DNA from 2 places in the Pseudomonas sp. SDO52101_S400 genome. Region 1 is predicted to be linked to the other one. Evidence: predicted binding sites of a transcription regulator. Region 1 holds the regulator's gene; the other holds the start of a gene.
The links. The regulator FliA, encoded in region 1, starts transcription of late flagellar genes. The targets are predictions, from matches to a motif close to CTAAAGTTTNNNNNNNNNNNGCCGNTAA.
Positions count from the first base shown of each region.

Region 2: ACW9HX_RS01125 (methyl-accepting chemotaxis protein) is a predicted target of FliA. The motif match lies at 10,455-10,482, and genes of this name have one in related genera.

Region 1 covers NZ_JBSVWF010000090.1:687-14,823, forward strand. Annotated here, with positions in the region: gene ACW9HX_RS27505 (hypothetical protein) at 321-989, shown strand; gene flhA (flagellar biosynthesis protein FlhA) at 1,184-3,313, shown strand; gene flhF (flagellar biosynthesis protein FlhF) at 3,325-4,665, shown strand; gene fleN (flagellar synthesis regulator FleN) at 4,779-5,609, shown strand; gene fliA (RNA polymerase sigma factor FliA) at 5,606-6,346, shown strand; gene ACW9HX_RS27530 (chemotaxis response regulator CheY) at 6,514-6,885, shown strand; gene ACW9HX_RS27535 (protein phosphatase CheZ) at 6,903-7,691, shown strand; gene ACW9HX_RS27540 (chemotaxis protein CheA) at 7,731-10,016, shown strand; gene ACW9HX_RS27545 (protein-glutamate methylesterase/protein-glutamine glutaminase) at 10,066-11,202, shown strand; gene ACW9HX_RS27550 (flagellar motor protein) at 11,202-11,942, shown strand; gene motD (flagellar motor protein MotD) at 11,955-12,845, shown strand; gene ACW9HX_RS27560 (ParA family protein) at 12,889-13,677, shown strand; gene ACW9HX_RS27565 (CheW domain-containing protein) at 13,680-14,137, shown strand, end outside.
Region 2 covers NZ_JBSVWF010000002.1:81,466-98,513, reverse strand. Annotated here, with positions in the region: gene ACW9HX_RS01175 (hypothetical protein) at 170-436, opposite strand; gene ACW9HX_RS01170 (sigma 54-interacting transcriptional regulator) at 781-2,106, shown strand; gene ACW9HX_RS01165 (hypothetical protein) at 2,202-3,509, opposite strand; gene ACW9HX_RS01160 (hypothetical protein) at 3,555-4,301, opposite strand; gene ACW9HX_RS01155 (C39 family peptidase) at 4,346-5,026, opposite strand; gene ACW9HX_RS01150 (heme utilization protein) at 5,090-6,088, opposite strand; gene ACW9HX_RS01145 (adhesin) at 6,160-6,729, opposite strand; gene ACW9HX_RS01140 (hypothetical protein) at 6,731-7,180, opposite strand; gene ACW9HX_RS01135 (AAA family ATPase) at 7,526-8,050, opposite strand; gene pnuC (nicotinamide riboside transporter PnuC) at 8,047-8,610, opposite strand; gene ACW9HX_RS01125 (methyl-accepting chemotaxis protein) at 8,693-10,327, opposite strand; gene ACW9HX_RS01120 (undecaprenyl-diphosphate phosphatase) at 10,632-11,462, shown strand; gene ACW9HX_RS01115 (DUF1294 domain-containing protein) at 11,459-11,887, shown strand; gene ACW9HX_RS01110 (MmcQ/YjbR family DNA-binding protein) at 11,884-12,246, opposite strand; gene ACW9HX_RS01105 (LysR substrate-binding domain-containing protein) at 12,243-13,151, opposite strand; gene ACW9HX_RS01100 (FMN-dependent NADH-azoreductase) at 13,281-13,892, shown strand; gene ACW9HX_RS01095 (alpha/beta hydrolase family protein) at 14,128-15,165, shown strand; gene ACW9HX_RS01090 (MFS transporter) at 15,169-16,356, opposite strand; gene ACW9HX_RS01085 (ABC-F family ATPase) at 16,495-17,048, opposite strand, start outside.

The DNA of each region.
Region 1 (14,137 bases):
CCCAAGGCGCACAAGCCGGCGGATTCTGGCGTAGCTGTAGGCAACGGCGCAAGGATTCGTAGCCTGTAAGGCGTGTCCGGAAGTGTCTTTTAAACACCAGTGTTTAAAAGGCACTTTTTGCTGGTAAATAGATACGTCCCCTTTTTCTCGTCCCTTTTTTACTGTGCCTTTTATCTGAAAAAACTCATTACCTGTCAGATCTGACAGTAGACAGGTTTCGCCCTCTGGCGCCCTATGAATCCGGCACTCTTGCTGTCATGAACTCGCGTCCCGTGAGTGTGGCGGCTGACGATTCTTTCATTGGAAGTCGGGGATTCATCATGGCGACGCGTATTTACCGAAAGCTGCCGGGCATGGAGCTGGAGTTTGTTTCAGGGAAGCTTGAAAGAGATGTGGCGCAGCGGGCCATCGTCTATGAGGTGGTGTTCAATCTGCGGCTGGATTTTCTCAACTTCATGGTCACGGCCAATCAGTACATTCCGAAATATCTGGACATCCCGATCAACGCGATCCGGCCTGAATTCAGCGGATTGGCCTATCACTACGCCTACAATTATTTCTTTGATGCAGCAGGCAAAATCCGCGATAACGCATCGTTGTTTGCCGTGTTTACGCATCCCGGTTATTACATGGATCAATGGTCGAGCGGGAGTGGCCCGGTGGAGCGTCGGTATGAAAAGCCCGCGTTCGTGGTCGTCAATAATCAGCTGCAAATGACAGCGAGACAGTACTTTCGCCTGAGTGCGGGCTCGCCCCCGATCGAGATACGTGACCTGCCGTTCCTGTCCTTCGAGTGGGCCCTGAATCTGATGGAGGGTGATGGCCGGTCCTCTGGCACTGCTCCTGAAACAAAGGTGGTGCTCATGCAGACTGACGAGGAAGTTGTCGATGTCGGTGGTAAAAGTGTGTTCAAGGGAACGCACTACCTCGATAACGCAGCGTTGTCTTTTGGTCCGATTACGCGGGCCCATGTTTTGGTTGCCGGTTGACCGGCTACCTTTCAATCCATCGCATTGCTCTGTCATTGGGGGCAGGCTTGTGCCGGGCTCGGTGCACTTGCCTCCATTCAGGTTCGTCGCCCCTCTATTTCAATCCCCCGCAAAAGTTGGAAGGCTTCTTGCAGTAGCCGCCGTGCGTCCGCTCTGGGCGTCAAAAGTTTGCTTTAAAGGAACGGGGAAAACCGGTGGATCGCTCTCAGTTAATCAACAGTGCTCGCTCGAACATTGCCGATCTCAGTCGGGGCAATCTGGGTGTGCCGCTGTTGCTGCTGGTCATGCTGGCAATGATGATGTTGCCGGTACCGCCGTTCCTGCTCGACGTGTTCTTCACCTTCAACATTGCCCTTTCCATCGTCGTGCTGCTGGTCTGCGTGTACGCGTTGCGGCCGCTCGATTTCGCGGTGTTCCCGACGATTCTGCTGGTGGCGACGTTGCTGCGACTGGCGCTGAACGTGGCGTCGACGCGGGTGGTGATGCTCCACGGTCAGGATGGCCACGCCGCTGCCGGTAAGGTGATTCAGGCCTTCGGTGAGGTGGTGATCGGCGGCAACTACGTGGTCGGTATCGTGGTCTTCGCGATTTTGATGATCATCAACTTCGTCGTAGTAACCAAAGGTGCCGGGCGGATTTCCGAGGTGAGCGCACGTTTCACCCTCGATGCGATGCCGGGCAAGCAAATGGCAATCGACGCCGACCTCAACGCCGGTCTGATTGACCAGACCCAGGCCAAGGCCCGTCGTTCCGAAGTCGCCCAAGAGGCTGAGTTTTACGGTTCGATGGACGGTGCCAGCAAGTTCGTTCGTGGTGACGCCATCGCCGGCCTGCTGATTCTGTTCATCAACCTGATCGGCGGCATGGCCGTCGGTATCTTCCAGCACAACATGAGTTTCGCTGATGCCGGCAAGGTTTATGCCTTGCTGACCATCGGTGACGGTTTAGTGGCGCAATTGCCATCACTGTTGTTATCTACAGCAGCGGCAATCATGGTGACCCGTGCTTCCGGTTCGGAAGACATGGGCAAGCAGATCAATCGCCAGATGTTCGCCTCGCCCAAAGCACTGGCGGTGGCTGCCGGCCTGATGGCGGTCATGGGCCTGGTGCCGGGCATGCCGCACTTCTCCTTCCTCAGCATGGCGGCACTGGCTGCCGGTGGTGCCTACCTGTTCTGGAAGAAGCAGAACGTCGCCAAGGTGCAGGCGCTGCAAGAGGTCAAACGTCAGCAGGAACTGCTGCCGTCGCCGGCTCGCGCCATGGAAACCAAGGAGCTGGGCTGGGACGACGTCACGCCAATCGACATGATCGGCCTGGAAGTCGGTTATCGCCTGATTCCACTGGTGGACCGCAACCAGGGCGGTCAGTTGCTGGCGCGGATCAAGGGCGTGCGCAAGAAGCTCTCGCAGGATCTGGGCTTCCTGATGCCGACCGTGCACATCCGCGACAACCTCGACCTGGCGCCGAGCGCCTATCGCCTGACCCTGATGGGCGTGATCCTGGCCGAAGCCGAGATCTACCCGGATCGTGAGCTGGCGATCAACCCGGGGCAGGTCTACGGCACGCTCAACGGGATTACCGCCAAAGATCCGGCTTTCGGCCTGGAGGCGGTGTGGATCGAAGTCAGTCAGCGCGCCCAGGCGCAATCGCTCGGTTACACCGTGGTGGACGCCAGTACCGTGGTCGCCACGCACTTGAACCAGATTCTGTACAAGCACTCCAGTGAGCTGATCGGGCACGAAGAAGTGCAGCAACTCATGCAATTGCTGGCCAAGAGCTCGCCAAAACTGGCCGAAGAGCTGGTTCCGGGTGTGGTGTCGCTGTCGCAACTGCTCAAGGTGCTGCAAGCGTTGCTGGCCGAACACGTGCCGGTGCGCGACATCCGCAGCATTGCCGAAGCCATCGCCAACAACGCCGCCAAGAGTCAAGATACCGCCGCGCTGGTGGCTGCCGTGCGCGTTGGCGTATCCCGTGCAATCGTCCAAAGCATTGTAGGGACTGAGTCCGAGCTGCCAGTTATCACTCTGGAGCCAAGGTTGGAACAAATATTGCTCAATAGTCTGCAGAAGGCAGGACAAGGCTCGGAAGAGGGCGTTCTGCTGGAACCAAGCATGGCCGAGAAGCTGCAGCGTTCGCTCATCGAAGCGGCGCAGCGTCAGGAAATGCAAGGTCAGCCGGTGATCCTGTTGGTAGCAGGCCCGGTTCGCGCGATGCTCTCGCGCTTTGGCCGCCTGGCAGTCCCTGGACTGCATGTGCTGGCCTACCAGGAAATTCCGGACAACAAGCAAGTGACCATCGTTGCGACAGTAGGGCCCAACGGCTGAGGTAGTGGTTTATGCAAGTTAAGCGTTTTTTCGCCGCCGATATGCGTCAGGCCATGAAGCTGGTTCGTGATGAGCTGGGCGCTGATGCCGCCATCATTGGCAACCGCCGCATTGCCGGCGGCGTCGAGCTGACGGCGGCGCTGGATTACAAACTCTCGGCGCTGGCGCCGCGGGTTCCGAACATGGAACTCGAAGACGAGTTGCGCAAGACCCAGTCGCGCATCGTCACCGCCCAGGCCGAACTGAGCATGCGCGGCGAAGCCGACGGCAGCACCAATCGCCAGTTGTTCTCCGGTCTGCCATTGACCGCCGGCCTGCCGCTGACGGCTGCCGAGCCTCTGACCGAGCCGACCTACGCCGCGCCGGCCCGTCCGGCACCTGCGCCTGCTCCGGTGTCCGCCGGCGTCGATCCGCGTGCGCTGGATTCGATGCGTTTCGAACTCAACAGCCTGCGCGAGCTGATGGAAGTGCAGCTCGGCACTCTGGCCTGGAATCAGCTGCAAGGCAGCCGTCCGGCCCAGGCCAATCTGTATCGTCGTCTGCAACGCATCGGCTTGTCCGGCCCGTTGTCCCGCGACCTGCTGGCGCTGACCAGCGATATCGAAGAACCTCGTCAGGCCTGGCGCATGTTGCTCGCGCACCTGGCACGGATGATCGCCACGCCGGAAGTCGAGCCGCTGGAAGAGGGCGGGATCATTGCCATGGTCGGCCCGGCCGGCATGGGCAAGACCACCACTTTGGCCAAGCTCGCGGCCCGTTACGTGCTCAAGTACGGCGCGCAGAACATTGCGCTGGTGAGCATGGACAGCTTCCGCATCGGTGCTCAGGAACAGTTGAAAACCCTGGGCCGGATCCTCAATGTGTCGGTAACCCACGTCGACCCGGGCCAGTCCCTGGTGCAGGCGCTGGATCCACTGCTGCGCAAGCGCGTGGTGCTGATCGATACCGCCGGCCTGCAGGCCAGCGATCCGGCACTGCGTATGCAGCTGGAAAGTCTGGCCAGTCGTGGCATTCGGTCAAAAAATTATCTGGTGCTCGCAACCACCAGCCAGAAACAGGTTCTAACCGCCGCTTATCACAGTTACAAGCGTTGCGGGCTCGCCGGGTGCATCCTGACTAAACTGGATGAGACGGCCAGCCTCGGCGAAGTGCTGAGCCTGGCAATCAGTCATGAACTGCCGGTCGCCTACCTGACCGACGGCCCTCGGATTCCGGATGATCTGCATCTGCCGCGCCGTCATCAGTTGGTCAGCCGCGCCGTCAGCGTGCAAATGCAGGAAGAACCCAGCGAAGAAGCCATGGCTGACATGTTCGCTGATATCTACCACAGTCCGACCAAGCAGGTTGGCTGAGGTAATGAACAGTTTTTGTACCTACATCGATGGTCTGCCATGCATTGTTCCGGTTGTGAACGCGCAGCCAGTAATGTGGCCTCCGTCTATGCAAGACAAGGTAAAGAAATAACATGGGCAGCATGCATCCCGTACAGGTGATCGCGGTGACCGGCGGCAAAGGTGGCGTCGGCAAGACTAACGTGTCAGTGAACTTGTCCCTGGCGCTGGCAGAGCTTGGCCGTCGGGTCATGCTGCTGGACGCCGACCTGGGTCTGGCGAACGTCGACGTTCTGCTGGGCCTCACTCCCAAACGCACCCTGGCCGATGTGATCGAGGGCCGCTGCGAACTGCGCGACGTGCTGTTGCAAGGTCCCGGCGGGATCCGCATCGTGCCGGCCGCTTCCGGCACCCAGAGCATGGTTCACCTGAGCCCGGCCCAGCATGCCGGTCTGATTCAGGCATTCAGCGACATCGGCGACAATCTCGATGTGCTGGTGATCGACACCGCTGCGGGTATTGGTGACTCGGTAGTCAGTTTCGTTCGCGCTGCGCAAGAAGTGTTGCTGGTGGTCTGCGACGAGCCGACCTCGATCACCGACGCCTACGCGCTGATCAAACTGCTCAACCGCGATTACGGCATGAACCGCTTCCGCGTCCTGGCCAACATGGCCCAGAGCCCGCAGGAAGGTCGCAATCTGTTCGCCAAGTTGACCAAGGTCACGGATCGCTTCCTCGACGTCGCCCTACAATACGTCGGTGCGGTGCCCTACGACGAAAGCGTGCGCAAGGCGGTGCAGAAGCAGCGTGCGGTCTATGAAGCCTTCCCGCGTTCCAAGTGCGCGCTGGCGTTCAAGGCGATCGCGCAGAAGGTCGACACCTGGCCGCTGCCCGCCAACCCGCGTGGTCACCTCGAATTTTTCGTCGAGCGCCTCGTGCAGCAAACGGCAGGACCTGTGCTATGACCGCCAGCGGTATGAATTTCTACAAGAAGTCGGCACGTGACGCGCAGTACGAGCTGATCGAGCGTTACGCGCCACTGGTCAAACGCATCGCCTATCACTTGCTGGCGCGATTGCCGGCCAGTGTGCAGGTCGAAGATCTGATTCAGGCCGGGATGATCGGCCTGTTGGAAGTCTCGACCAAATACGACGCCAGCAAAGGCGCCAGTTTCGAAACGTACGCGGGCATCCGGATCCGCGGCGCCATGCTCGATGAAGTACGCAAGGGGGACTGGGCACCGCGCTCGGTTCACCGCAACACCCGTATGGTCAGCGACGCGATTCGCTCGATTGAAGCTAAAACCGGCCGTGACGCTAAAGATCACGAGGTTGCGGCCGAACTCCAATTGAGTCTCGACGATTACTACGGGATTTTGAACGACACCCTGGGCAGCCGACTGTTCAGTTTCGACGACCTGCTGCAGGACGGCGAACACGAAGGGCTGCACGAGGATGGCGCCAGTGCTCATCTTGAGCCGTCGCGCGATCTGGAAGATGAGCGCTTCCAGGCTGCGTTGGCGGACGCGATTGCCAATTTGCCGGAGCGTGAGCGACTGGTGTTGGCGCTGTACTACGACGAAGAGCTGAACCTCAAGGAAATCGGTGAAGTCCTTGGCGTCAGTGAATCGCGGGTCAGCCAGTTACACAGCCAGTGCGCGGCCCGCTTGCGGGGGCGTTTGGGGGAGTGGCGAGCGCGCTGAAGGCAGTGTGGGGACGCTGCGAACGAGGCTGGTGCGGTGGTGAACGGCACCGGTCTTGCTCTGTTGTGCTCCAGACAGTCATCGAGTGCTACGCCGGATTGATTGAAATGGCGCGTCCAGGTGCTGGGCGCGTTTAAGACTGCTTGGAGGTCGAATTGAACAAAGACATGAAAATCCTCATCGTTGATGACTTCTCAACGATGCGGCGGATCATCAAGAACCTGTTGCGTGACCTTGGGTTCACCAACACCGTTGAAGCTGACGATGGCACCACCGCCATTCCGGTGCTCAACAGCGGCAGCATCGACTTTCTGGTGACCGACTGGAACATGCCTGGCATGACCGGTATCGACCTGCTGCGTCACGTGCGCGCCGATGAAAAACTCAAGCACTTGCCAGTGCTGATGGTGACCGCTGAAGCCAAGCGCGAGCAGATCATCGAAGCGGCCCAGGCCGGCGTTAACGGCTACGTGGTCAAACCTTTCACGGCTCAGGCGCTGAAAGAAAAAATCGAGAAGATTTTCGAACGCATCGGCTGATGACGCGCGGGGGAGCTATGGAGCATAACGAATCTTCACAGGGCGACTTCGAGTCGACTCTGAAAAAACACGCGGTCGAACTGGTCGAAAGCCTTGAAAAAGGCAGGTTCGGCGACGCTGTGCAACTGATCCATGAGCTCAATCAGACCCGTGACCGTGGCCTGTACCAGGAAGTGGGCAAGCTCACGCGCGAACTGCACAGTGCAATCGTCAACTTCCAGATCGACCCGCATATGCCGCAGGCCGAGGAAGTGTCGCAGATCACTGATGCGACCGAGCGTCTGGGCTATGTGGTCAAGCTGACTGAAGCGGCGGCCAACCGCACCATGGACCTGGTGGAAAGCGCCACGCCGGTGGTCAATGGTCTGGCTGACGAAGCCCAGGCCTTGAGTGCCGACTGGGGACGCTTCATGCGCCGTGAAGTCGGGGCTGAAGAGTTCCGCGAACTGGCGCGTCGGGTAGACGGTTTTCTGGCACGCAGCAGCGCGGACAACCGCGCGGTGTCGAGCAATCTGAACGACATTCTGCTCGCCCAGGATTACCAGGACCTCACCGGCCAGGTGATCAAGCGCGTGACCCAATTGGTCACCGAAGTCGAAAGCAACCTGCTCAAGCTCGTGCTCATGGCCAGTCAGGTTGACCGCTTTGCGGGCATCGAACATGACCGTGCAGCAATGCTCGCTGAAAAAGATCCACAAAAACATCTCTCGCAGGGTGAAGGTCCGCAGATTCATGCCGATAAACGAGAAGACGTTGTGTCCGGTCAGGACGATGTGGACGATTTGCTATCCAGCCTTGGATTTTGAGTTTTTTTGGGTTTTTAGACCTGTAGGAGCACCCCATTAATGAGCTTCGGCGCCGATGAAGAGATCCTTCAGGATTTCCTGGTTGAGGCCGGCGAGATTCTTGAGCAACTGTCCGAACAACTGGTCGAGCTGGAAAGCCGCCCGGATGACGCAGATCTGCTCAACGCAATTTTTCGCGGTTTCCACACTGTAAAAGGGGGCGCCGGCTTCCTTCAGCTCAATGAGCTGGTGGAGTGCTGTCACATCGCCGAAAACGTGTTCGACATCTTGCGCAAGGGTGAGCGTCGCGTAGATGCAGAACTGATGGACGTGGTGCTTGAAGCGCTGGACGCGGTGAACAGCATGTTCAGCGAAGTCCGCGATCGTAGCCCGATCACCGCCGCCACCCCGGAACTGCTGGCCGCCCTGGCGCGCCTGGCTGAGCCGCAATCGGCGGATGAAGCCCCGGCTTCCCCTGTTGCCGAGATGATCGAAGAACTGGTCGTCGAAGGCGATTCGGGCGATATCACCGATAACGAATTTGAACAGCTGCTGGACTCGCTGAACGCCGTCAAGGCTGAAGCCGAAGCCCCGGCGGCTGCCGCTGCGCCTGCTTCCGATGAAGCAGCCAGTGATGAAATTACCGACGCCGAGTTCGAGTCGCTGCTCGACCAGTTGCACGGCAAGGGCCAGTTCGCGGCCGACGCCGTGGCACCGGCTGCCGCGGCTCCTGCTGCTCCTGCTGCTCCTGCCGCTCCGGCGGCGGGCGACAGTTCGGACATCACCGACGACGAATTCGAAGCCTTGCTCGATCAGTTGCACGGCAAGGGCAACTTTGCCGTCGATGCGCTGGAGTCGGCGATTGCTTCCGTCCCTGCGAATGCTGCCCCGGCAGCGGCTGCGGCCGGTAGCGATTTGATCAGCGACCACGAGTTCGAATCGCTGCTTGACGATCTGCATGGCAAAGGCAAGTTCACTGACGTCGCCACCGGTGCCGTCGTGACTGCCAGCAATGCTTCTGCTGTTGCTGCGCCTGCCGCCAAGGCCCCGGCCGCTGCGGCAAAACCTGCTGCAAAAGCGCCTGAGCCTAAGGCCGAACCGGCCAAGCCAGCCGCTGCTGCACCGGCTCCGGCCCGTGCACCGGCGACGCCGCCACCGGAAAAACCGGCAAGCGAAGCCGAAACCACCGTTCGTGTGGACACCGCGCGTCTCGACGAAATCATGAACATGGTCGGCGAGCTGGTACTGGTGCGTAACCGTCTGGTGCGTCTGGGCCTGAACAGCGGCGACGAGTCGATGCAGAAGGCCGTGTCGAACCTCGACGTGGTCACCGCCGACTTGCAGACCGCCGTCATGAAGACCCGGATGCAGCCGATCAAGAAAGTCTTCGGCCGCTTCCCGCGTCTGGTTCGCGACCTGGCGCGTCAGCTCAAGAAAGAGATCAACCTGGAACTGGTGGGCGAAGAGACCGACCTCGACAAGAACCTCGTCGAGGCACTGGCCGACCCGCTGGTCCACTTGGTGCGCAACGCGGTCGACCACGGCATCGAGTCGCCGGAAGAACGCGAAGCTTCGGGCAAGGCACGTGGCGGCAAGGTGATTCTGGCTGCCGAGCAGGAAGGCGACCACATCCTGCTGTCGATCTCCGACGACGGCAAAGGCATGGACCCGAACGTCCTGCGTGCCATCGCCGTGAAACGCGGTGTGATGGACAAGGATGCCGCCGATCGCCTGAGCGATACCGAATGCTACAACCTGATTTTCGCCCCGGGTTTCTCGACCAAGACCGAGATCTCCGACGTGTCCGGCCGCGGTGTGGGCATGGACGTGGTGAAGACCAAGATTTCCCAGCTCAACGGTTCGATCAACATCTACTCGACCAAGGGCCAGGGCTCGAAGATCGTCATCAAGGTACCACTGACGCTGGCGATCATGCCGACCCTGATGGTGATGCTCGGCAACCAGGCGTTCGCGTTCCCGCTGGTGAACGTCAACGAAATCTTCCACCTCGACCTGTCGACCACCAACGTGGTGGATGGCCAGGAAGTGGTGATCGTGCGGGACAAGGCGCTGCCATTGTTCTACCTCAAGCGCTGGCTGGTCAGCTCCGCGGCTCACGAAGAGCAGCGCGAAGGCCATGTGGTGATCCTCTCGGTGGGCACCCAGCGGATCGGCTTCGTCGTCGATCAACTGGTCGGCCAGGAAGAAGTGGTCATCAAGCCATTGGGCAAAATGCTGCAGGGAACCCCGGGCATGTCCGGCGCCACCATTACCGGTGACGGCCGCATTGCGCTGATTCTCGATGTTCCAAGCATGCTCAAGCGTTACGCCGCACGGCGTATTTGAATCCGGGGCAGCGGGGCGACAACGTCCCGCTGCACCTAATGGAGTGTTTATGGCAGTCAAAGTCCTGGTGGTGGACGATTCGGGTTTTTTCCGCCGCCGCGTCTCGGAAATTCTTTCAGCGGATCCGAGCATCCAGGTTGTCGGTACGGCAACCAACGGTAAAGAGGCGATCGATCAGGCCCTGGCCCTCAAGCCGGACGTGATCACCATGGACTACGAGATGCCGATGATGGATGGCATCACGGCAGTGCGGCACATCATGCAGCGCTGCCCGACCCCGGTGTTGATGTTCTCCTCGCTGACCCATGAAGGCGCCCGGGTAACCCTGGATGCGCTGGATGCCGGCGCGGTGGATTTCCTGCCGAAGAATTTCGAAGACATCTCCCGCAATCCGGAGAAGGTCAAGCAACTGCTGTGCGAGAAGGTTCACAGTATCTCGCGCAGTAACCGTCGTTTCAGTGCCTACAGTGCGCCGGCGCCTGCCGCTGCGCCTGCGCCGACTCCGACTCCGGCACCGGCGCCGTCGAGCTTTGGCAGCCACAGTGCTCCGGCTCGTCCGGCACCCGCGCCTGCACCGGCTCGCGCTCCGGCTGCCAGTGCTTCGTCGGCAGCGCCGAAACGCAAAGCCTACAAGCTGGTGGCTATCGGCACGTCGACCGGCGGCCCGGTTGCCCTGCAACGGGTTCTGACCCAGTTGCCGGCCAACTTCCCGGCGCCGATCGTGCTGATCCAGCACATGCCGGCAGCCTTCACCAAGGCGTTCGCCGAGCGTCTGGACAAGCTGTGCCGTATCAGCGTCAAGGAAGCCGAGGATGGCGACATCCTGCGTCCGGGCCTGGCCCTGCTGGCACCGGGTGGCAAGCAGATGATGATCGACGGCCGTGGCGCGGTGAAAATCCTGCCGGGCGACGAGCGTCTGAACTACAAGCCTTGCGTGGATATCACCTTTGGTTCCGCGGCGAAATCCTACAGTGACAAAGTTCTGGCGGTTGTACTGACCGGCATGGGCGCCGACGGCCGCGAAGGCGCACGCCTGCTCAAGCAGGGCGGCAGCACGGTCTGGGCTCAGGATGAAGCCAGCTGCGTGATCTACGGCATGCCGATGGCGATCGTCAAAGCCGACCTCGCAGATGCGGTGTACGGCCTGGACGATATCGGCAAGCACATCGTCGAGGCGTGTATCTGATGGATGTTCTAAGCCTTATCGGGATCATCATGGCGTTTGTCGCCATCATCGGCGGCAACTACCTTGAAGGCGGCCACCTCGGCGCGCTGGCCAATGGTCCGGCGGCGCTGATCGTGCTGGGTGGCACCATCGGTGCCGCGCTGCTGCAATCACCGATGAGCGCGTTCAAGCGCGCCATGCAGATTCTGGCCTGGATTTTCTTCCCGCCGCGTGTGGATCTGGCCGGCGGCATCGACCGCGTGGTCAACTGGAGCCTCACCGCACGCAAGGAAGGCCTGCTGGGTCTGGAAGGCGTTGCGGATGCCGAGCCTGATGCCTACTCGCGCAAAGGCTTGCAACTGCTGGTCGACGGCGCCGAGCCGGAAGCGATTCGCAGCATCCTCGAAGTGGATTTCTACACCCAGGAAGCCCGCGACATCGAGGCCGCCAAGGTCTTTGAAAGCATGGGCGGCTACGCGCCGACCATCGGTATCATCGGTGCGGTGATGGGCCTTATCCACGTGATGGGCAACCTGGCCGATCCGACGCAACTGGGCAGCGGCATCGCCGTGGCGTTTGTCGCCACCATCTACGGTGTGGCCAGTGCCAACCTGATCCTGCTGCCGGTGGCAGCCAAATTGAAGTCAATCGCGTTGCGGCAGTCGCGTTATCGCGAAATGTTGTTGGAAGGCATTTTGTCGATCGCCGAAGGTGAAAACCCACGCTCCATCGAGTTGAAGCTTCAGGGCTTCATGGATTAAGGGACTAACCTCATGGCACGTCGTCGCCAACATGAAGAGCATGTAAACCATGAACGCTGGCTGGTTTCCTATGCCGACTTCATCACCTTGCTGTTCGCTTTTTTCGTGGTGATGTACTCCATCTCGTCGATCAACGAAGGCAAGTACAAGGTCATCTCCGAAGCGCTGATCGGAGTCTTCACCGACTCCGACCGCTCGCTCAAGCCGATCCCGATCGGCGAAGAACGGCCGAAGACCGTGACTCCGGCCAAGCCGCTGGTCAAGGACGCCGAACAGGTCGATGCCGGCATCGCCGGGGCCAGCGATCCGCTGAAAAGCATCGCCGACGATATCAGCGCCGCGTTCGGCGACCTGATCGCTTCGAACCAGATGACCGTGCGCGGCAACGAACTGTGGGTCGAGATCGAACTCAACTCCAGCCTGTTGTTCGGCAGCGGTGATGCGATGCCGAGCGACATCGCGTTCAACATCATCGACAAGGTTGCAGCGATCCTCAAACCGTTCGACAACCCGATCCACGTCGAAGGCTTCACTGACGATCAACCGATCCGTACGGCGCAGTATCCGACCAACTGGGAACTGTCCTCGGCGCGTTCGGCGAGCATCGTGCGCATGCTGGCGATGCAGGGCGTCAACCCTGGCCGTCTGGCCTCGGTGGGCTACGGCGAATTCCAGCCGGTGGCCAACAACGCCACCGCTGAAGGCCGGGCGAAGAACCGTCGTGTGGTGCTGGTGGTGTCGCGCAATCTCGATGTACGTCGCAGCCTCACCGGCACCGGAACCGCCCATGCGCAACCGGATGCCGCATTGAAGCGTGCTGGCACACAAACTGCACCGACCCCGGTCAAGACGCCGGGACGCGAGAGTGCCGTCAATTCTCCGTCGCCCGCATTAATACGCTGAGCCATGTCTCGGCCGAGCATCTCGGCCGGGAGGAACGATCCGAATGAGAGTCTGGGCAGTCGCCAATCAAAAGGGTGGTGTTGGTAAAACCACTTCTTCCATCGCTTTAGCCGGTTTGCTGGCAGAGGCGGGCAAACGCGTGGTCGTGGTCGATCTCGACCCGCACGGCTCGATGACCAGCTATTTCGGCTATGACCCCGACAGCCTGGAGCACAGCAACTACGACCTGTTCCTGCACAAGGGCGGTGTGCCGCAAGGCCTGCCGGGCCAGTTGTTGCTGTCGACCAGTGATGAACGCATTTCCCTTCTGCCGTCCAGCACCGCGCTGGCCACCCTCGAGCGTCAGTCGCCGGGGCAGAGTGGCCTGGGCCTGGTGATCGCCAAGAGTCTGGCGCAACTGTGGCAGGACTTCGATTACGCGATCATCGACAGCCCGCCGTTGCTCGGCGTGTTGATGGTCAACGCTTTGGCCGCAAGCCAGCAATTGGTGATCCCGGTACAGACCGAGCACCTGGCCGTCAAAGGCCTGGAGCGCATGGTCAACACCCTGGCGATGATCAACCGCTCGCGCAAACAGGCGCTGCCGTTCAGCATCGTGCCGACTCTGTTCGACCGCCGCACCCAGGCGTCGATGGGCACCTTGCGCGTGCTGCGCGACAAATTCCCCGACGAGATCTGGCAGGGTTATATCCCGGTCGATACTCGTCTGCGCGACGCCAGCCGTGCCGGTGTCACGCCTTCGCAGTTCGACGGCAAGAGCCGTGGCGTGCTGGCCTACCGCGCGTTGCTCAAGCATCTGCTGGCGCAACAACTCGTTCCGCAGGTGGCCTGAGCATGAATCGGCCGATCAAACTGACTTCGCGTCCGCAACTGGCTTTGCAGTCCTATCTGGACAGCTTGCTGGAGGATGTGACGGAAGAGATCCCGCAGGAAATCGAGGCGCCGGTCGAAGTGGTTGAAAGCGCTGCGGTACTGGATGAGTTCCAGGCTGCGGTGCTTGAAGAACAGGCCCGCGATGCACAGAAAGCAGCCCGGCCTGCTGCCCCGGTTGCAGCACCCGCCACCGTGGCGGCCAAGGCTCCGGCACCGCTGATCAAGGAGCCCGAGCCGGTGCGTGTGGTGTCGACGCTCGCGCCGCTGCTGCAGACCCAACTTCTGCATGCGCAACCCGAGCCGGCTCCGGTCGAGGTGCCAGCACCAGTTGCGGCGCCGGTCGAGCAAGTTGTCGAGCAGGCACTGGTTGCGCCGCTGGTCGAAGTGCATCTGCCACCAAGCAATACACCGCCACCGGT
Region 2 (17,048 bases), on a different contig from region 1:
AGGGTCGTACTGTGCCAGAACAGTGTCTTTTGGAACCAGTCGCAAGCCTGCCAAGCATTCAGGCGCGAAAGGATTTGGGGAAGTTGTGCAAACAGGCTGAAGTTTAAAAAGATTCAGCAACTAACAGAAAAGGGCGGACGACTCGAAAGCCATCCGCATCGCCCTCGTATCAGTGCGGCATCGACCAGGACTGCAGTGCATAACCTTCGTCGCTCAGTTCAGCGCGAGCCTGTTGCAACAGGTATTCAAGTTGAGCTGGATCGGAATAGGCGCTGCTTGGAATACGGGTGCGGCCAATCTGCGAGTTGGTACGGTCAATCACGGTCAGGCTGAGTTCGCCATTGCCGTCTTGTGGGGCCCAGGCCACGCACTGGAAAGGTTTAAATGCGCGGTTGGCAATCAAAAGAGCTTCGTTGATACGGAGCGGGGCGGTCATGGGGTCTTCTCTCTATAGTGCCCAATCAAGTGATGTGCCGTCGGTTGGGCTTACCGTTCGGCGAGTTACTTGTACTGATGCACGCAACCCGCTGGCAGGTCACACCGGATTTGAAGAAATTTCGACTTTCTTTCATACAGTCAGTATTCCGGCAGATGTTGAAAGCCTGGTGAAAGATTCAAGTCGATAGCTAACTAATAAAGAAGGTTCTTATAACTACTTCCCTGGTACACCTATAAGCAATCGATACAAGGCGCCGTCAAATTCTTGCTAATGTTACAGCCAGGTCTGCCAAATGACTGTTTTTACAATCATTTCCTATAATTTGGCGCCAAGGAACAGTCATGAGTGAAGCGCCTGCGTTACGACGTTTATTGGTCGTCGACCCTTGTGACGACTGCCATCGATTATTGCCCGGTTTACGCGCCGTAGGCTGGGATGTCGACAGTTGCAGCCTGGAAAATGCCGCAGATCGAAGTTGCGATGTCGGCCTGCTGCGCTTGCAACCTTTTCACCTGGAACGTCCCGAGGCGGTCAAGGAGCTGATCAGCCGTAGCGGCACCGAGTGGATCGCCGTGCTGAATCAGGAAGTGTTGCGACTGCAGAACGTCGGAGACTTTGTCTGCGAATGGTTTTTCGACTTTCATACCTTGCCGTTTGACGTGTCGCGGGTGCAGGTCACCCTCGGCCGGGCGTTCGGCATGGCGCGCCTGCGTGGCCAGGGCAATGTCCATGTGGACCAGCCGGAGCACGAGCTGCTCGGTGACAGCAAACCGATCCGCGAACTGCGCAAGCTGCTGAGCAAACTGGCGCCCACCGAGTCGCCGGTACTGATTCGCGGCGAAAGCGGTACTGGTAAAGAACTGGTCGCCCGCACCCTGCATCGACAATCGCAACGGCACAGCAAGCCGTTCGTGGCGATCAATTGCGGGGCGATTCCCGAGCATCTGATCCAGTCCGAGCTGTTCGGCCACGAAAAAGGTGCGTTCACCGGTGCTCATCAACGCAAGGTCGGACGCATCGAGGCGGCTAACGGCGGCACCCTGTTTCTGGACGAAATAGGTGATCTGCCGCTGGAATTGCAAGCCAATCTGCTGCGTTTCCTCCAGGAAAAGCACATTGAACGGGTCGGTGGCAGCCAACCGATCCCGGTGGATGTCCGGGTGTTGGCGGCGACCCACGTCGACCTTGAAGCCGCGATCGAGAAGAAGCGCTTCCGCGAAGATTTGTACTACCGGCTCAATGTGCTGCAAGTCGTGACCGCGCCATTGCGAGAGCGACATGGCGATCTGTCGATGCTGGCCAACCATTTTTCCCATTTCTACAGTCACGAAACCGGCCGACGTCCTCGCAGCTTCAGTGAGGACGCGCTGATCGCCATGGGTAAGCACGACTGGCCCGGCAATGTCCGTGAACTGGCCAACCGTGTTCGCCGGGGGTTGGTGCTGGCCGAGGGACGGCAGATCGAGGCACGAGACCTGGGATTGATCAGTCAGCAGTCAATTGCCACACCCATGGGCACACTCGAAGACTACAAGACCCGGGCCGAGCGCCAGGCGTTGTGCGATGTGTTGAACCGGCACAGCGACAACCTCAGCGTTGCTGCCAAAGTACTGGGGGTTTCGAGGCCGACTTTTTACCGCTTGTTGCATAAACACCAGATCCGCTAGGGCGCGGTGCTTCTTCTGGCAAGAAGCTGAAAAGGCCCGCTGCGATGCAAGTCGCAGCGGGCCTTTTTATGATGTTGCGTTCATGGTGGAGCGGGTTAGAAGTAGTACGGGAATTTCAGGCTGAAGGAAAAGTCCGGGGCATCGTCGGTCATGCCGATGGACAGGTTGGGCACGATGGTCAGGTTGTCGGTGGCCGCAATGGTCATGCCGACGTTGAAGTAACCGGCGTTGGCGTCACTGGACACCACCGATTGCCAATCCCCGCCATCCTGTTTCAGCTTGCTCTTGCGTTGTACAAGGTCAGAGACCGAGAACGACATACTCATTTTTTCGTTCAGTGCGAAGGCTATGCCTGCGCCGATCTGGAAGCTGTCGCCGATACGGACCTTGCCCGGTGTTTTCTGGTTGACCGTGGAGCTGATGTCGTCAAACGATTCCTCCAGGTTGTGGGTGTAGGACAAACTGCCGAACAGCACGGCCGGATCAAACGTCTTGACCAGCGAAACGCCCGGGGTGATCGACCAGACGCCGTTGCCGGTCGGCAGGGTGTCAGGCACGAACAGGTTGGTGTTGGCATCGGTCTGGCGCAGTTTGATACCGAACGGGTCTTTGCCGGTTGGTGCCTTGACGCGCAGGGTGACCACCGCATCCGGCGTGTTCACCGACTCGTCCAGGAACTTGTAGGCGATACCGAAGTTGACGTCGCCAATGGTTGGATCCCGGGTGACATCCTGTTCGGTGGTCACGTTGGCCGCGCCCTGGTTGCCGCCGCCCGACTGATAAGTCGAATCGCGATACACGACCGGCACGTTCACGTCGAACTGCCAGCGGTTATCGAAGTTATAGCGGCCCGTCAGGTCGAGGGTCCAGGTGTCGGCCTTGATCCGGTCGAGGTTGATGTTGCCCAGGAAGATCGAGTCCAGTGCCAGGAAACCGTTGAGAATCAGCTGGCGCGTGTCATAACGCGAATAGGTGATGCCGGTTTCGAAGCTGAACTTGCCCCCGCCGAAGAAGCCGCTGGCCTCGTCGTACAGGTTGGACACACTCTGTGCAGGTTGCGAATCGTCGGCAAGCGACTGACCGTAGGAAGCCCCGGCCCCCCCGGCGGCGCCCCCCGACGCTGCTGCGGCCCCGGTTCCGGTGGCCACTTTTGGATTGCCTTTCATGTCCGCTGGCGACTTGGCCAGACGTTTTGGTGGTGGTGAAGCGGGTTGATCTTCGACCTGGCGGACTCGTTGTTCGAGGACCGCCAGGGCTTTTTGTTGTACTTCGTATCGTTGCTTCAGCTCCAGAAGTTCCTGTTTCAGGGTCTCGACGTCCGCATCGGGTGCTGCTTGCAGCATCGCCGCGGGTAGAAGAGTACTCAAACATACAGCGGCACGCAGTGATACTGATCGATACATGAATAAGCCGTCCCTTTAAGCCCAATGATCGAGACTCAGCGTAGTTCAATATCCAATATTGCGTAGTGCTCTTAGTTGAGAGAGATTGCAGTCCAGTGCGCCGGCGCTCATACCGTTGTTGCTGAGGACTACGTTGAGTGTTGTCAGGTTGTTGACGACGTTTGCGTTACCGAGCAAGCGGGTGTTCTGCAGCAGGCCTCCTTGAGCCACTTGTTGCAGGGCTGTGCCCTGATTGCCTGCGGCCTGGATGGCCATCTGGACGCCACCGCTGGTGGCCGAAACCGCCACGCTGCCGGCCGCGTTACTGCCGGAAATCGTTTGTCCGGCCATCAAGGCTTGCCCTTGGGTCGGTACCAGCGCCGGGGCCTGGTTGGCTTCCGAAACGTTGACTGCAACGTTGTTGTAGGCCGTATTGCCGTCGCCGGCGGCGCGAACGCTTTGCGTCACGCCTTGAGAACTGTTGAGTCCCGCGCCACCCACGATTGAGCCGGTGCCCGTTTCGGGGGTAGTACCGTTGCCCGTTTGCTTGATGGTCGAGACATAGAATTCAGGTTTTACCGTTGCAGCCTGCAATTGCATCGAGGTCGAGGCCCCGATCAGATCACCGCTGGCGTTGCGCCAGGTACTGCTCATGACAATACCGAAGCTGATGATTCGCCCCGGCATTACGTAGCGACCGCGAAGCTGTGACAGCTCCGAATCCTGGATTTCGATGGGTTTGAATCCTGCATTGGCATAGCCTGACGCACTCGCTGCCAGGCAGGCAGCGGCCAGCCAGTATGAGGTTTTCATCTGCTGCTCCCGGGACATCCAGCCCCATTCTTTATAATCGGCGATTAAAAGAAGTCGCTCTGTATGAACCCGAAGTCCATCAACTCAGCATCTTTGACGGGGTTGAAGTTATCCAGCTTGTTCTTGGCGGTCAGCGGTGCCGGAGGACTGCGTAATGCATTGGTCTTGTCGTATCCGGGGCCGACGATGGCAAAGACAATGCCGTTCCAACCTTTGACAAAGTCATCATGTTTGTAGCGCTTATGGCCGAGAACCGGGTCTCCGATGTAAACCCAATCCTTGTCCGCTCGCTGCAGCACGACGAAATGCTTGTAGCCGCGAATTTCCATCAGTACCACCACCGGGATAGTGACCGCGTCGAGTTTTTCCGGTGGGATCTTGTAGCCCCTGGCACGCATGCCGATGCTTTCTATGTAGCGCTTCATGTCCAGCATGGAGAAACCTTGCGTACGGACAAGGTCCTGGTCGGAATTGACCAGCATGCCTTTGATGATGTGCTCTTCATCGACGTCGAGCCAATAGGCCTGGCGCAGTACCGTCGCCAGTGCGGCGGCGCCGCAGCTGAAATCGGTTTTTTGTTCGACGATGTCGGAAAACTTGCGCTCACGAATGCTCTGCACGTTCTTGTAGATGAGCGTGCCACCCGGCAGGGCAGCCACGGGCATCTGGGCGGCCTGGGCCAGGCCAGAGAGGCAGAGCAGAGCGAGGAGGGTCGTCTTACGCATGATCGATACGCCTATGCGGACTGAGGAAAAGCCCCGTTTCCGGGGCTTTCGTTTCGATCGCGATTACATGCAGGCTTTGCAACCTGCGGCGATGGACAGCGAGTTGCTTTGTTGGTTGCCAACGCCGGCTGCGTTGTTGAAGCCACCGTTGCCGGACCAGTTGTTGCCCACGTTGGTCATGTTGGCGTTGTTGGTGACAGGGTTTTTCCAGCCGTCTGGGGTCATCACTTGTTGAGTGGTCACACCAGCCAGGCCGAAGACACCCACGGCAACGAAATCAGATTTCTGATCTTTGCCGCCGTTACCACCGTGGCCACGGTCATTGTTGCCGTAGCCACCACCATAACCACCATGGCCGTGATCATCGTCTTTGGTGGTTGCGGTGCCTGCGGCCACGAATGCGCCGCCTGCGGTGAATGTGCCAGTAAGGGTATCTTTTTTGTAGGTCTGGGTGCCGTTGTTGCCGACTTGCAGACCGGTGGTGCTTTGGTTGGCGGCGGCAGCGGCTTGCGCTACACGACCACCGGACACAGCGATTGCCAGGTTGTTTTTCTGTTGGTTGAAGTTGCCGGCGGCGTTGTTCACGCCGATGTTACCCGAGCCGCTGTTGCCGACGTTGTTCAGGCTGGCGTTGGCAGTGCTGGAGTAGTTGGCAACACCGTTGTTGGTGTTGACTTGAGTTGCGCTGGAGGCAGATACAGCGGAGCCGAAGATGAAGCTTTCATCAGCGGTTGCCAGAGCAGCGGCGTTGTCTTGTTGGTTGCCGTCGCCAGCCACGTTGTTGGCGCCGATATTGCCGTTGGCGCCGTTGAGCGAGCCACTGACGTTGGCGTTGTTTTGAGTGCCCTGGTTCAACACGGTGTTGCCGCTGTTGTTTTGCACATCAAGCACTGCGGCACCGGCGCCTGCGCCGATTTGCAGCAGTTCTTCCAGGGTTGGGCCTTTTGGACCGTGATCATGACCATGACCGTGATTTTCATCACGACCGCCTGCCTGTGCTGCGATTGCCATCACTGCTGCGAGTGCGAAAACCAGTGGTTTGAGAGCCATTGTAGGTTTCATGGTGTTTCTCCGTCGTGCTTATTAGTTGGTTAAGTGTTGGTACTTTCTAATTGCACTGCTTTTTGTTTGGGTCAGTCAGCGACCCGGATGCTCAGGGTGTTAGCCATTCGGTTCCCCACCCCGGCACTCTGGTTCACCTGGATTACCCCGCGACTGCCGGTGAAGGCCTGATCACTTGTCGTGACCTGGCGACTGCCGGGGGTACCAGTTGCTCCTGAGCTCGGTAACAACGCCACGTTCTGTTGCGAAAGGGCGCTATCGTCAACGCTCTGCGGCGCAGCACTGATGCTGATGCGCATGGCGTTGGCCATCTGGTTGTTGGCCCCGGAACCCTGGTTAACGCCCAGTGCACCGTTGCCGTTACTGAATGAGGTACCGCCGATGGTGGAGCTCGCGTTGATCGAGCGGTCGGCGGGGGTATCGAGTTTCTGGTGAATGGTGGTGGTTGCGCTGGCCGACGTGCCGATGGCAATCGACTTCACGTTGGTCTGTTGCTGTTGATCGCCGGCGGCCTGGTTGACGTTGAAGTTGCCGTTGTACTGCACGCCGGAATTCTGAATGTTGGCGCTGTCCACGGCGCTTGGGTCGGCCATGACGCTGGTGCAGCCGAGCAGAGCAAGCAGGAGCAGGGAACGATTCATCTTATTGGCCTCCGGCCATGCGGGTCAGCGGAGCCAGACCGGTGCTGAGGGAGCGGTTGATGGTGTTGGAAATCGTGCCACCGCTACCGCCGCCATGACCGGCTCCCATGCCGGGCAGACCGTTTGGATTGGTCAAGACGTTGGTGCCGGGCAGGCTGGACCCTACGGCCATGTTTCCGCGGATGGATGCGCCACTGGCTACACTTGCAAATTCACCGTCGCTGAGTTCGGTGCTGGTCATGGCCTGGTCGATGCGACCGGAAGGGTTGGCATTCACTGTGGTCGGGTAGGGGTCTTTGCCGGGAGCGCTGCGTCCGATGGGAATGGGTTGGACGTCGCGATTGAGCACGATCACGCCATTGCCTTCGGCCTGAACGTTGAAACTGAGGAATGTGCTGGCTGCTGATCCGATCAGCAGAAGGCAAGTGAAGGCTTTGTTGATGTTTCCCACGGCGGCAATTCCTTCTTCAGTGGGCTGGCCCTAGTCAGCGTTGTGAAGGAGAGAGCGAAAGCTGTGCCGCTTTTTAAATATTCATGGATTTCAATGAGTTGGACGGATGGCGTGCAGCCTTGATACAAAAGCTGTTTCACGATTGAAACAGCCCCCTGTCGATGCAGCTGGCTATAGTCGTTGCAAAGCTCTGGAACAAGGGTTTGCGAGCATGTGTTTCACAGGTGTAACAAGTCGGGTGACAAAGCGATGAATGCCCTTGAGACGGGCACTTTGCACCTATGGAAGTGTTTCAGGATCGGACACTTTAGCCCCGGAACAGGGGAAACCGCCCCGGGAAACGGGTCATCCCTCCAGCAAGGTTCGAACGGCGTCGAAGGCTTGAGTCTGTCGTGCGGCCCAGTCGCCCTGAATGATCCGGACCGGTTGATGATGTTGCTCCAGCCAGGCCTTGGTGGCGTGGTAGAACGCCCGCCGTTGGCTCAGCTCCGGCTGGCAGCGTTGGCCATCGTCGGTCCAGTCGATCTGCTCCGGGGAGAGCAGCAGGTGCAGGTCGTAATGACGGGCCAAAAGCTCTGTTTCCAGCCAGGCCGGGCAGTCGCCGAACAGCGTCTGACTCCACAGCATGTTGCTCAACAGGTGCGTGTCGAGGATCAGCAGAGCCGGTAGTTGCGCTCGCGCCTCGTCTTCCCATTGCAATTGGCCACGAGCAATCTCGGGAATATCGGCGAGGCAGGTGTCCCGTGGATTCTGTTCGATGAACCAGCGCACGTATTCGTCCACGCGCAGGCCGCCGAACTGTTGCTGAAGCCCGGCCGCCAGCCAGCTCTTGCCGCTGGACTCCGGGCCGGTGAGGACCACGACTTTCATGTGCGCAACGCCGGATCGGCGCGCCATTCCCGCCAGCCCAGCACCGCGATCAGGGTAAACAAGGTGTACAACGCAGCGGTGAGGTAAAGCGCCTTATAAAGGAACAGGCCGACGAAGATCACGTCCAGCACGAACCACAATGCCCAGCATTGCAGGCGCTTGTGGGCCATCCAGAACTGCGCGACAAGGCTGAAACCGGTCAGTGCGGCGTCGAGCCAGGGTTGCGCGGCATCGGTCCAGTGCGCCATGGCCGCACCCAGCAGCAGACTGCCGACGGCACCAATGGCCAAGCCTTTGAGAGTCGAAAGGTTGTCGAGCCGGCTGACCTGACGGCCGTCATGCATCGTCCCGGCCCGGGTCCATTGCCACCAGCCGTAGACTTGCAGGGCGGCGTAAACCACCTGCAGCAACATGTCCGAATACAATTTCACCTCGAAGAAGACCCAACTGTAGAGCAGCACCATGACCAGCCCGATCGGCCAGCACCAGGGATTCTGTTTGACCGTCAGCCAGACGGCGATCACACCGAGGGCGGCGGCAAACAGTTCAAGCCCGGACATGCAAGATCCTTGGAGGGAGTAAAAGAGGGGGCGGATTGTACCCAAAAACCTGTGGGAGTGAGCCTCCCACAGGGCAACATCGTCAGACGCGGAACTGGCGCAGCAGTCCGTTCAACTGTTCGCTCAGTTGGCCCAGTCGTACGCTGGCCGCGCTCGATTGTTCAGCCGCCAGCGCCGTGCTGTGTGAAAGGCCCGCCGCCTGGGTGACGTTCTGGTTGATGTCCTCGACCACATGCGCCTGTTGCAGGGTCGCACTGGCGATCGAAGCGTTCAGGCCATTGAGGTTACGCAGCGCCTGGCCGATGGCATTGAGGCTTGCACCGGCCAGTCCGGCTTGCTCGATGGTCAGTTGCGACGCTTTGCTGCTGTCGCCGATAACCTTCACCGCGGCCTCGGAATGGTTCTGCAGACGCTCGATCATCGACTGGATTTCCGCCGTGGATTTCTGCGTGCGTTGTGCCAGCAAACGAACTTCATCGGCCACCACCGCAAAACCACGCCCCTGTTCGCCGGCGCGGGCGGCTTCGATGGCGGCGTTAAGTGCCAGCAGGTTGGTCTGTTCGGCGATCGAGCGGATTACCTCAAGGACGCTGCCGATCTGCGTGCTTTCGGTCGCCAGGGTGCGAATGACCTCAACGGCCTGATCGATGGTGCCGGACAACTTGTCGATCTGTTGCAGGCTGCCGTCGATATTGATCTGGCCCTGTTGCGCCTGAGCCTCGGCATCGCGCATTTCATTAGCGGCATGCTCGGCGTTCTTCGCCACATCCTGCACGCCGTAAGTGACTTCGTTGATGGCGGTCGCCACCAGTTCCATCTGCTGCGACTGCTGCTGGCTGCGCTGCTGAGCCTGGCTCGCGTCGTTGCCCAGTTCAGTCGAGGACTGGCCCAGCGCACTGGCCGACACCTGCAAATCGCCGATTACCCGGCGCAGCTTGGCGGTGAAGGCGTTGAAGTGATGGGCCAGTTGTGTGACTTCGTCCTGGCCGTGGGTGTCGAGGCTGCGGGTCAGGTCGCTTTCGCCGCTGGCGATGTTGGCCATGGCGTTCACGGTTTCCTGCAAGGGGCGGACGATGCTGCGGGCAATCAGGATCACCAGCACGCCCATGATCAGCGCGATGGCCAGGCCTACGACGGAAGCCTTGATCACCTGGCCCTGAAACTCGGCCTGCACATCGTCGACGTATACGCCGGAGCCCAGCACCCAGCCCCATGGCTCGAACAGTTTCACGTAGGAGGTCTTGGCCACCGGCTCGCTGGCGCCGGGTTTCGGCCAACGGTAGTCGACCATGCCGGCGCCCTTGGATTTGGCGATGGCTACCATCTCGTTGAACACCGCAAAACCGTCCGGGTCGCGGATCGCCGAGAGGTTCTGGCCTTCAAGCTTGGGATTGGTCGGGTGCATGACCATCACAGGCGTGAGGTCGTTGATCCAGAAGTAATCGTTCTGATCGTAACGCAGGCCGCGAATGGCGGTCAGTGCCTGCTTCTGGGCGGCGTCGCGGGTCAGGGTTCCGGCCGCTTCCAGGCCTTGGTAATAGGTCAGCAAGCCGCTGGCGGTCTGCACCACATGCTGGGTTTTCTGGGCCTTGGCGTGATACAGGTCATCGTGGATCTGCTTGAGCATCAACAGACCCAAGGTCAGCAGCATGACCACCGCCACAATCAAGATGAGCCACAAGCGTCGGCTGATCGACACACTGCGCAAGCTGTTCATAACGCTGTCACTCCGGTTTCTTTTTCTTGTAATAAATCACCGCCAGCATCCAACCACGTTTCAGTGGCCGGGCATACGCGACCCAAGTCGTAGAACGCGGCAGCGCTATTACGGCTTGTCTGATAGGATTTCGGCCCCGCGCGTGAAAACCTGAACCCAAGTTGTCATTTCACGGAATTTTGACCGTTTTGTGTGGATCCTTTGCGCGCGGAATCGGTACAGCAACAACCCGCTACGCTGAACGCAGTGAACGTAAAAAAATATTATCGGGGCATGCCGCCGTGCATCGCTCTCTGGGGGATTGATGGATCTTTGGACCGCCTTGCAGGCACTGATTCTTGGAGTTGTAGAAGGGCTGACGGAGTTTTTGCCCATTTCCAGTACCGGACACCAGATCATTGTCGCCGACCTGCTCAATTTCGGCGGCGAACGCGCCATGGCGTTCAACATCATCATTCAGCTCGGCGCGATCCTCGCGGTGGTCTGGGAGTTTCGCCGCAAGATTCTCGACGTGGTCATCGGTTTGCCGACCCAGCCGAGTGCGCGACGCTTTACCGCCAATCTGCTGATCGCCTTCTTGCCCGCCGTAGTGCTGGGCGTGATCTTTGCCGATCTGATTCACAAGTACCTGTTCAACCCGATCACCGTGGCGACGGCGCTGGTGGTGGGCGGCGTCATCATGTTGTGGGCCGAGCGCCGGCAGCATGAGGTGCATGCGGAGACGGTGGATGAAATCACCTGGAAAGATGCGCTGAAGGTCGGTTTTGCCCAGTGTCTGGCGATGATTCCGGGCACCTCGCGCTCCGGCTCGACGATCATTGGCGGCCTGTTGTTCGGTCTGTCGCGCAAGACCGCCACCGAGTTTTCGTTTTTCCTGGCGATGCCGACCATGGTCGGTGCAGCAGTCTATTCAGGCTACAAGTACCGTGCTCTGTTCGTGCCAGCGGACTTCCCGGTGTTTGCCATCGGTTTTGTCACCGCATTCGTTTTCGCCATGATCGCGGTGCGCGGCTTGCTGAAGTTCATCGCCAGCCACAGCTACGCGGCATTCGCCTGGTACCGGATCGTTTTCGGTCTTTTGATTCTGGCGACCTGGCAGTTTGGCTGGGTGGACTGGGCGGCGGCCAAGGCATGAGTGATTCCCGTGCACGCCGCCCGGATCGCGGTCACTCCGGGGGCAGCATCCAGCATTTGAAATTGAAGCTGATCGTGTTGCTGATCGTCTGTGCGTTGCCGCTGTTCGGCTCGCTGTCGATGTGGCTGCGCGGGATCTCGCGGGTGCCGTTGGCGGCCTACGGAGTTGTCAGCGTGCTGGCGTTTTTCCTGTACTGGGCCGACAAGCGCAAGGCCCGCGCCGAGGCCTGGCGCACTCCGGAGAACGTCCTGCACGCTGTGGAACTGGCAGGAGGCTGGCCGGGCGCGTTGATCGCCCAGCAAGTCTTCCGTCACAAGACGCGCAAGGTCTCGTTTCAGATTCTGTTCTGGGTGATCGTCGCGCTGCACCAGGTGTTCTGGATCGATCAGCTGTTCCTCGGTTCGAACCTGTTGGCGTTGGGTTAGGGCAGCAGCAAACCCACCTGGGTTTTCTTCGGCAGCTTGCTCACCACCAACTGGTGAGAACGTTGCAGCAACCCTCGCAGTTCCTCGGCGCCCAAGGGGTAGGGCGGGTGCATGATGATCCACTGCGCCCGCGCCAGATACGGCGCCGGGTGAATGCCCGGCCGGTCGCAATGACCGAGAAACAGATCCTTGTCGACCTTGAACGCCAGCGACTCGCCCCGCAGCCCCTGCAAGGCGAACATCTTGTTGCCGGCAATCGAAAACACCCGCACGCCGCCCCACTTGTAGTCTTCTTGAGCACCGGGCAATGCCAGGCAAAATTCCGCGACGTCCGCTTCGCTCATCTTTCCTTGTTTCATAACAGCCGTTCTCCACAGGCATTGAACGATTCAACCAGATGATCGATCCACGCACGCACCGCCGGCATCACCCCGCGCCGGTGCGGATACACCGCCTGCAACCAGCCGCCGGGCAATGACCAATCCGGCAGCAACTGCACCAGCGTGCCGTTGTTCAGCTCCGTTTCGCAATACATCATCGGCAGCAGGGTGAAGCCCTGGCCCGCGAGCACGCAAGCCTTGCGCACGATGAAATCGTCGATGCCCAGCCGGGCCTCCAGCGCCAGATCGCAACTCTTGCCGTGCTGATCGAGCAAGCGCACATGCACCATGCGATCGGCTTCCAGCGCGCCGAGCACAGGCAGGGTTTTCAAGTCCTGCGGATGGTTGATTTCCACGCCCTGTATAAAGGAAGGGCTCGCGACTACCACCATCTGTGCCTGGCGCAGACGGCGGGTCACCAGCATCGGCTCTTCGTCGCCGTGTTCGCGTACGCGCAGGGCCACGTCGATGCCTTCGGTGATCAGATCGACCCGGCGATTGATCAGAGTGACTTCCAGTTGCACCTGAGGATATTTGCCCAGGAAGTTGCTGATCACCACTGGCAGCATTTCATGGGCAAGCCCCGTCGGGCTCGATACCCGCAGGCGTCCACGGGGCTCGCTGGACATGCTGGCCACTGTCTCGTCGGCCATTTCCGCTTCCAGCAGCATCGCCTGACAGTGACGCAAATAGCGTTCGCCAACCGCAGTCAGCTTCAGCTGGCGGGTGGTGCGTTGCAGCAAACGCGCGCCGAGGCGTTCTTCCAGTTCGGCAATCCGCCGTGACAACCGCGACTTGGGAATGCCCAGCAAACGGCCGGCAGCGGCGAATCCGCCGGCCTCGATCACTTTGGCGAAATAGTAGAGATCGTTGAGGTCTTGCATGTGGGAAATCCAACTGTTCTATCAGTGGGACAAACTATCGCATTGTTGCGGTCTAATCAGCTATTGGTTTCGTAGGTAGGATTGTCTCCATTCCGTCGCCACCGGCGATTCTTTCCAGGAGATTCCACAATGAAACTGCTGCACATCGATTCGAGCATTCTGGGCGACAACTCCGCTTCCCGTCAGCTGAGCACCGAAGTCGTCAAAGCCTGGCAAGCCGCCGAGCCAACCGCTGTCGTGACCTACCGCGACCTGGCTGCCGACGCCATCAGCCACTTCTCGTCGACCACTCTGGTAGCCGCCGGCACCACCGCTGAACTGCGCGACGCTGCACAACAGCACGAAGCGGAGCTGAGCGCCACCACCCTGGCCGAGTTCATCGCCGCCGACGCTATTGTGGTTGCCGCACCGATGTACAACTTCACCGTGCCGACCCAGCTCAAGGCCTGGATCGACCGCATCGCCGTTGCCGGCCAGACTTTCCGCTACACCGAAGCCGGCCCTGAAGGCCTGTGCGGTGGCAAGAAAGTGATCATCGTATCGACTTCGGGCGGCATCCACGCCGGTCAGGCGTCGGGCGTTGCTCACGAAGACTACCTGAAACTGGTATTCGGCTTCCTCGGCATCACCGACATCGAAATCGTCCGTGCCGAAGGCCTGGCCTACGGCGAAGAAGTTCGCAACAACGCCATGAGCGCGGCGCACACCCGCATCAGCGAGCAACTGTTCGCGGCTGCGTAAGGCTTTCGTAAAGAACAGCTCTCGTTCAGGCAACACCCAAAAAACTCTGTATTCTGGTTCTACAAGGGCCAGATACGGAGTTTTTTGTTTCCGACTGTTACATAATCTGGCCCGGGTTATGCAGTCTGATGATCAACGTCTGAGTGCAACGCCGCGCCGGATCACCGAACCACGGAGTTTCGGGCGTCGAACACAACGGATCTTTCGATTGAGTAACAACAGGGTGGGGCATCCCATGATGCGTCTTTGTGCAACGTTACTGATTTGCCTGCTCGGCAGCCTGAATTCAGTGCACGCAGCCCCCGGCCAGCACCCGCGCTGGAGCGTCGGTTATCACGAGATGACGTTCCTCGATCCGCTCGACCTGCAACCGATGCGCGCCATCGCGTTCTATCCCTCCACAGACCGTGAACACATGAGCCTGCTCGAAGGCTACTCGGTCGAAGCCGGCGAAGACACCAAGGTCGCTCTCGGTCGCTTTCCGATGCTGATGCTGTCTCACGGCAATACCGGCACGCCACTGGCACTGCACGACCTCGCCACATCGCTGGCCCGCAAGGGTTTCGTGGTGGTGGCGGTAATTCATCCCGGTGACAACTCCAAGGATCACAGTCGCCTCGGCACCTTGAGCAACCTCTATGGGCGCCCGATCCAGATTTCCGAAGCCATCACCGCCACGCTTGGCGACCGGATGCTCGCACCGTTTGTGAACGCCGATCAGGTCGGCGTGATCGGCTATTCGGCGGGGGGCGAGACTGCCTTGATTCTTTCAGGCGCGCAGCCTGACCTTGATCGCCTGCGCCGTTACTGCCAGGAGCGTCCTGACGATCGCGATGCCTGCAATACCCAGGGTGAATTGATCGTCGACCGGGATGACCTGCAGCCGGTGGCCGACCCGCGTGTGCATGCGTTGCTGCTGATGGCGCCGCTGAGCCTCAAGTTTGGTCGTCACACTCTGGCCGACGTGCATGTGCCGGTGCTGCTGTACAGCGGCGATGGCGACAAACTGGTGGCCTTCGACAAGAACGCTGCCGCCCTGGCGCGCAAACTGCCGACTGCGCCGGACTTCAAGTTACTGGCCGGGGCAGGACACTTTGTGTTCATGGCGCCGTGCAATGAAGAGCAGATCCGTGCGATGCCGGCCCTGTGCACCGATGCCGATGGCGTGGACCGTGAAGACATCCACCGCAACCTGATTTCCGAGGCCGGGCGGTTCTTCTCCCATGCGCTGGGCAAGCCTTCCCGGGCGGGGATGCAGACAGCGGATCAGTAAGCGTCAGGTCATCGCTCGACGTTTGAGCCATACCGTCAATGCCAGTCCGGTCACGGACAGCAGCGCTGCGCTCAGGAAAATCCACGAATATCCCAGATTCAACGCCACCGCACCCATCAACGGCCCGGCAATCGCCAGCGCCAGATCGAAAAACACCGCGTAAGCACTCAGGCCAGCACCTCGGCTGGAGTTTGGCACTTGTTTGATTGCTTCAACGCCCAGCGCCGGATACACCAGCGACAGACCAAACCCGGCCAGTCCGGCGCCGATCAGCGCGTAGCCGGTCGAGGGCGCGAGCCACAGCAGCAACAGGCCAACGGTTTCGATGCTCATGCAGGCGATGGCGGATGCAAAACCGCCAAAACGACCGATGGCCGAGATGAACAGCAGCCGCGACAGTATGAAGCACACGCCGAACACCGTCAGGCAATACGCCGCGCCGGTCCAGCCGCGATTGAGGTAATAAAGGGTGATGAAGGTGGTCAGTGTGCCGTAACCAATCGACGCCAGGCTCAGACTGGCACCGAACGGTGCAATCCGTCCGAATACATTCCAGAACGGCAAGCGCTCGCCACGCACCACCGGCACCGAAGGCTTGTTGCGAATCAACAGCAGGGCACCGGCCGCCAATACCGACAACGCAATGCCGAGACTGGTAAAGCCGTAATCAGCCACCATCAGCACGCCCAGCGGGGCGCCGATGGCAATGGCGCCGTAAGAGGCTATGCCGTTCCAGCCAATGGACCGTGCAGTATGTTCCGCACCGACCTGGCCCATGCACCAACTGATGGTGCCGACACCGATCAAGCCCTGTGCGATGCCGAGCAATAAACGTCCGGCGATCAGAATGATCAGGCTCGTCAGCGGGAAGTCCTGCAGCAATGTGGAGACAAACGTCAGCAGGCCGCTGAGCACGATCCCCGACAAGCCGTAAACGATCGCCCGTTTGGTCCCGACGGTATCCGACATGCGCCCGGCCATCGGCCGGCTGAGCAGAGTGGCCAGGTACTGCGAGCCAATGACCAGCCCCGCCACGATTGCGCTGAAGCCCAATTGCTCATGCACATAGCCTGGCAACACCGCAATCGGCAGGCCGATGCAGAGGAAGGCAATAAAGGTATAGAAAACGATGGAGACGATCTGCAGGGTGATCGCCATGGAGCTTTGCGGTGGCAGTTGCTGCACAGACATGAGGGCTCGTTCGCGGGCGGCGGTGGGAGAGTCCGCATCATGGCTTGGCGGTGAAATAAAAGAAAGCAGGCTAACTATCTTTCCCGGATGCAATAAAAAGCCCCGCCATGGGGCGGGGCTTTAGACTCGAGGCCGCTATCAGAACACGACGCCCTGACTGCGCAGGTAGTCGTCGTAAGTGCCGCTGAAGTCGGTCACGCCGTTCGGGCTCAGCTCGATGATGCGCGTGGCCAGGGACGATACGAACTCACGGTCGTGGCTGACGAAAATCAGCGTGCCCGGGTAGTTTTCCAGCGCCAGGTTCAGCGCCTCGATCGATTCCATGTCCAAGTGGTTGGTCGGTTCGTCCATCACCAGTACGTTCGGCTTTTGCAGGATCAGCTTGCCGAACAGCATGCGACCTTGCTCACCACCGGAGATGACCTTCACCGACTTGAGGATCTCGTCGTTGGAGAACAGCATGCGGCCCAGGGTGCCACGAATCACTTGCTCGCCCTGAGTCCACTGACCCATCCAGTCGAACAGGCTGACGTCGTCTTCGAAGTCGTGGGCGTGGTCCTGAGCGTAGTAGCCCAGCTCCGCGCTTTCAGTCCACTTCACGGAACCGGCGTCCGGGGTCAGTTCACCCATCAGGGTGCGCAGCAGGGTTGTCTTGCCGATACCGTTCGGACCGATGATCGCGACGCGCTCGC